DNA from 2 places in the Clostridium sp. 001 genome. Region 1 is predicted to be linked to the other one. Evidence: riboswitches for the same ligand, from Rfam matches in the RefSeq annotation. Region 1 holds a riboswitch; the other holds the start of a gene.

Region 1 (3,234 bases):
GGAATTAATATCACAATTGCAAATAATTTTGCTTAAATGGTGATTTGAAGCAAAATGTATTATCTGTTTTACGCTTTGCAGTGATATATTATTAAAATTAATTATTTTTACACGATTATTAGTATGATCAACATATATATCATTTTCATCTATTTTGGTATGGTAATCATAATCAGATTTAGGTCTATTTATGAGCACTATTTATTTCCCTCCTTCTCATTCTAAAATTATCTTTTGGAATTAAGCAAGTTTTTTCATTTCTAAAAAGTTTTTCCAGCCCTTTAGACTCATAATTTTTAAATTTATCACATATTCCGCAATGTTTACATTTATGGGATTTATCAGAAGGCTCCGTGTAGGTGCACAATACTCCTTCATAGTTTCTAAGAATTAGTTTGTCAGGTGATTGAGAAACTACATATTGAGGATTAATAGGTATTTTACCGCCTCCTCCAGGGGCATCAATTACAAAAGTGGGAACTGCAAATCCAGAAGTATGTCCACGTAATAATTCCATAATTTCGATACCAGCGGATACAGGTGTTCTAAAATGTTCTATTCCTTCAGATAAATCGCATTGATATATATAATAAGGTCTTATTCTATTAGCTACTAATTTTTGTACAAGGCTTTTCATAATGTATGGGCAGTCATTTATATTTTTTAGAAGTACAGATTGATTTCCAAGAGGAATTCCAGCGTCAGCAAGCATATTACAAGCTAATATTGAGTCCTTGGTTATTTCATTTGGATGATTAAATTGTGTATTAATCCAAACTGGATGATATTTTTTTATAATATTGCATAGTTTAGAAGTTATCCTTTGAGGCATAACAACAGGAACTCTTGTACCAATTCTTATCACTTCAATGTGATCTATTTTACTTAATTCTTTTAATATAAATTCTAATTTTTCATCTGAAACACATAGTGCGTCTCCACCAGATATTAATACATCACGTACTTCTTTATGAGCTTTTATATATTTGAAAGCTCTTATCAAATTACTGGTTGACAAAGTTTTATCAGTATGTCCTGCAAAACGTCTTCTTGTACAATGTCTGCAGTACATAGAACATTGTTGGGTAATAAGTAGAAGGACTCTGTCTGGATATCTATGTGTCAATCCTGGAACTGGTGAATCAAGAGTTTCATGTAATGGATCATTGCTGTCACATTTAGAAATTTCTGTCTCATAAATTGTCGGAATTGCCTGTCTTCTAATTGGACAATTATAGTCATTAGGGTCAATTAATGTAGCATAATAGGGTGTTATTGCCATTCGTAATTTCTTCAGACTTGCTTGTACACCATCTTTCTCTTGATTAGTAAGATTTACAACTTGTTCTAATTCTTCTAATGTCGTAATTCTATTAGAAATTTGCCATTCCCAACTGTTCCATTCGTCTGGGGAAGTATTTCTCCATAATGGTATGTCTTTATAGTTTCTTTGCAAGTTAAAAAACTCCTTTCAAAAGTTCGTGATTTGTAAGATGATGCTTAATCACTGCAAAAAATAATAAGTTGCAGAGAAGTAAAATGCAACTTATTAAATCTACTAATTATATTTATAGTAAAAAAAGTACAAAATATATATTATATATTGAAACTTCCCTTCAATGATTACGAGATTAGCTGACGGATTCGGATCGAAGAAATTAACCCTACCTATCACGTGGATAAGATTCACCCCAAAAATTGGTTCTCCCGCTCAAAGTGATTAAGCATTATCAATATTTTAAATTATGTATATAAGTATATCATAGTAACATATATATGTCAATGTATATATGTTACTATACTAAATTCAAATATATACTAAATTAAATATATTTTTTACTGGAATAGTTTTAGATTTGAAATTATAATTATAGATGGAATTATAGTATTATATATTTGAAAAATTAATTTTAATCATAAAATACTAATACTGAAGTGTAATAAATAAATTAATTAAAGATCATATATGGAGGTTGTTTTGATGAATAGGGAGCTTGTTTCTAAAGAGTATATTGTATCTAGAATGGAGGAGTTGATATCAAAAAATGAAGGCCCTTTTAGTATTGTAATTGCAGATATTGACAATTTTAAAAATATAAATAATTTATATGGAAATGATATTGCAGATAAAGTAATAGAAAAGCTTATATTAATTTTAAATAATAATTTGTTACCTGAAGATAGTATTTATAGACATGGTGATGAATTTAATATATTACTTGCAAAACAAGGTGCTGAAAGGGGATTTATGCAATTAGAGGAAATAAGGAGGTATTTATCAGATAATACATTTGACATAAGTGATAATATGAAAACAGAAGATATTTATTTTACTTTAAGCTTTGGAATTGCAAGTTATCCAAGAGATGCTAAGAATGTAGTTGAACTTTTTAGAGTAGCAGATAGTGCTTTGTTTAGGGCTAAAGAACTGGGCAAAAATAGAATATGTCTTTCTGAAGCAGAAAGTATGGTTTTAAAGTCTAACTATTTTACAAAAACACAACTTGATAGACTTTCTAGACTTTCTAAGTCAACAGATAGAACTGAAGCATTTCTTTTAAGAGAGGCTCTTGATGATTTGTTTAAAAAATATAGTAAATAATGTTTGTTATAAAAATAAAAGGCGTTTTATTTTATAATAGGATGGCATAGGTATTAAAATTAATATAAGAACAGCAGTTAATTACTTTTGCTGCTGTCCTTATATTAGAATATCAGTTATAGTATAAAGTATTTCTTTAGTTTATTTACTTTAAAGCAAACTTAACAGCAGAAACAGCATGGATTGTTGTTGTATCAAATATTGGAATATCTACGTCTTTTTGTTGTATCAAAAGAGGTATTTCGGTACAGCCAAGAACTATTCCTTCAGCACCATTTAAATGCAGCTTGTTTATTATTTGCTTATACTTTTCTTTTGATGAATTTTTTATTACACCTTTACATAATTCATTGTATATGATTTGGTGAATAACTTCTCTATCATCTTCATCTGGAATACTTACGTTTATATTGAATTTATCTTTCAAAACTTTTTTATAAAAATCCTCTTCCATAGTAAATTTTGTTCCAAGGAGTCCTACAGTTTTTATATGTTTTTCAATTATTTTTTTACCTGTAGCTTCTGCTATATGTAAAACCTTGATTCCAGCTTTGCTTTCTATATCAGGAGCTAGTTTATGCATTGTATTAGTACATATTATGATAAAATCAGCACCGCCTTTTTTAAGACTT
Region 2 (3,234 bases), 1.1 Mb from region 1:
TGGGCTTCATGGTGTGGACCATGTAAAATGCTTTCTCCTGTAATAGAAGAAGTTTCAGATGAGTTGTCGGGAAAAGCAAAATTCTTTAAGTTAAATGTAGATGAGAATCCTGTTACAGCAGCGCAATTTAAAATTGCAAGTATTCCAACTGTAATGGTATTTAAAAACGGAAATATGGTAGATAAATTTGTTGGATTCAGACCAAAAGATGCAATAAAAGATGCTTTGGAAAAACATATATAGTTTAAACTCTGTTTACGTGTTAAAATGGCAAATTGACAATTTAGTTAATTTGTCATTTTAACTATGGAATTAGAAAACAAAAACTGGAGGTGGTAGTTATGAGTAATAGATATGATATTGCTATAGTAGGCAGTGGTCCTGCGGGACTGTCAGCAGCAATTAATGCGAAAATAAGAAATAAGAACATAATTATTTTTGGAAGCAGCGAGCTCAGTGGTAAATTGATAAAAGCACCTAAAATAGATAATTACCTAGGGCTTCCTGATATAACAGGAATACAGTTAAAAGATAGATTTCAGCACCATGTGGCAAACATGGGGATAGATATAACTTATGAAAGAATAAATACTATATATGCTATGGGACAATATTTTGGTATTGCTGTAAATGAAAAAATGTATGAAGCAAGTGCAGTCATATTGGCAACTGGCATTGAATATACAAAAGCATTAAAAGGAGAAGAAGAATTCCTAGGCAGGGGAGTTGGATATTGTGCTACCTGTGATGCCCCTCTTTATAGAGGGAAGATCGTTACTATAATAGGATATAATAAAGAAGCTGAAGCAGAAGCCAATTATGTAAATGAACTGGCTAAAAAAACATACTATATACCAATGTATAGAGAAAGCTTAAATTTAAATGAAAATGTAGAAATAGTAAGAGATAAGGTAGTGGAGATATCTGGAGGAAATAAAGTAGAAAAGGTAATTTTGAAAAGCAAGGAAATAGTTACAGATGGAGTATTTGTTTTAAAGGATAGTATAGCGCCAGATAAATTGGTACCAGGACTTATTATGGAAAATGGACACATAAAAGTAGATATGAATATGAAGACAAATATTGAAGGTTGTTTTGCAGCAGGAGATTGTGTGGGGAAACCTTATCAGTATATGAAAGCCGCAGGACAGGGACAGGTAGCAGCACTAAATGCTGTCTTTTACATTGATAAAAATTAATTAAAAAAGCCCCCTCATCTTTTAAAAAAAGATAAGGGGAGCTTTTTCAATTAGCTACAAAAAATACATGATGCCCTATAGTTCTCATATTTCTTTTATCTATGTTTTTCATCCATTGAGATGTGGCTATTTGGGGATTATAAAAGAAAATAGATTTACCTGAAGGATCTATACCCTTTAGAGCCTGAGAAACTGCACTATAACTGCTTTCATTTGGAGATGCATTTATAGTACCATTTTTGACACAGGAAAAAGCACCCCTTTGTTTTATAACACCTTCTACTGTCTTTGGAAACTCAGGGTATTTTAATCGGTTTAGTATTACGGAAGCTACTGCTACCTGGCCTTCAAAGGGTTCTGAATTGCTTTCAGCATAAACAACTTTGGCCATTAAATCAACATCATTTTGAGTTATATATATCTTTTGATCAGAGTAATTAAACACTTGCACGACTTCTTCTTGACCATTAAATAAATTGGAACTGGTACTGTCGAAATTCTTTGCAGTTACTTTAGAAAAAGGAATAAGTAACAGCAAAGAAAAAAGTATTAAACAAAAAATTTTTTTCAATCTAATCCTCTCCTTATTACCGACGGGGTTAGCTGACGGGTTCGGTAAAGGCATAACCTACGTAAATACGATTCACCCCAATGTTACTGGTTTCCCCGCGTTTTTAGTAAAACTTAGGCTAATGATATTGTACCCATATAAAAAAATAAAATACGATAAAAATGTATTTTATTAAAATTTTATAAAATAATCTATTACGTGATATAAACAATATCAAATAGTGTATAATTTAAATATATATTTATTGACAGGGTGGTGAGATGGGTGGAATTATTGCAAATGACAGCTAATTCAATAAGAAATATAAGTATATCTTCCGTTATGGATATATTAGTAGTATCATATATACTCTATAAAGGATACATGCTTATAAAAGAAACTAGAGCTGAACAGCTTTTAAAGGGAATTGTACTCATAATATTTCTTATACCAATAAGCAGCTTTTTTAATTTAACTATGCTCAATTGGATACTTACCAAGACCTTGACCATAGGCGTCCTTTCTATTGTTATTATATTTCAGCCGGAAATTCGTCGGGCACTGGAACAGTTAGGAAGAACCGCTTTTAATGATAAACATATTTTAGAGGACGAAGAGACTATGGAAAAGGTTATAACAGAAATTGCAAATTCAGTAGGTAATTTATCTGAAAGCAAAACAGGGGCACTTATTGTAATAGAACAAGTTACTGGGCTTGGAGATATAATAAATACTGGTACTAAGATAGATGCTTTGGTATCATCTGCACTTCTAGAAAATATATTTGTAGTAAATACTCCACTGCATGACGGTGCAACTGTAATAAGAAATAATAGAATAGTTTCAGCAGGGTGTTTTTTGCCGCTTACTAGTAATAACGATTTAAACAAAAAGTTAGGCACGAGACATAGGGCTGCAATTGGTATATCAGAGAATTCTGATGCACTTATCATAGTGGTTTCAGAAGAGACTGGTACTATTTCTCTTGCCATGAATGGAAGGATTACAAGGAATTATACAAAGGATAGGTTGAAAAAAGTTCTTATAAATATAATGAAAAATAGATTTCAGAAAAAGAGTACATGGAGAGAGAGGGTGATTGGGTGGAAAGAAAAAATAAAAGGGACCAAATCCTAGTAAAAATATGCTGCGTAATAGCGTCATTTATTTTATGGTTGTACATATTCAACGTAGAAGATCCTATGAGGGAAAGAAAGATTGTGGTACCTGTTACTATAGTGAATAAAGATGCACTTGCTCAATCAAAACTTGTACAAATAGATAATCAATCCGCTAATATATCTCTTTTAATAAAGGGTAATGCTTCCAATGTATACTCAGTAAAACCATCAGATTTTAAATTACAATCAGATTTAAATGCTTATGTTATGAAAAAAGGGGAAAATAATATACCTGTAGAAGTAAAGAAAAGCCCTGATAACATAAGTATATTAAATAATGAAAATTTGTGGATAAAGGTACAAC

The links. A riboswitch is a leader RNA that binds a small molecule or an ion and turns the genes downstream of it on or off. The one in region 1 is predicted to bind cyclic di-AMP.
Region 2: another riboswitch for cyclic di-AMP. It lies ahead of B5S50_RS09650 (cell wall hydrolase); the one in region 1 lies ahead of ablA (lysine 2,3-aminomutase).

What each region holds. Positions count from the first base shown of each region.
Region 1 is NZ_CP020473.1:1,031,702-1,034,935, reverse strand. It holds gene ablB (putative beta-lysine N-acetyltransferase) at 1-198, opposite strand, end outside; gene ablA (lysine 2,3-aminomutase) at 185-1,456, opposite strand; cyclic di-AMP (ydaO/yuaA leader) riboswitch at 1,606-1,737, opposite strand; gene B5S50_RS04605 (GGDEF domain-containing protein) at 1,982-2,602, shown strand; gene B5S50_RS04600 (aspartate/glutamate racemase family protein) at 2,748-3,234, opposite strand, start outside.
Region 2 is NZ_CP020473.1:2,106,089-2,109,322, reverse strand. It holds gene trxA (thioredoxin) at 1-243, shown strand, start outside; gene B5S50_RS09655 (NAD(P)/FAD-dependent oxidoreductase) at 342-1,199, shown strand; gene B5S50_RS09650 (cell wall hydrolase) at 1,246-1,770, opposite strand; cyclic di-AMP (ydaO/yuaA leader) riboswitch at 1,773-1,900, opposite strand; gene cdaA (diadenylate cyclase CdaA) at 2,035-2,886, shown strand; gene B5S50_RS09640 (YbbR-like domain-containing protein) at 2,853-3,234, shown strand, end outside.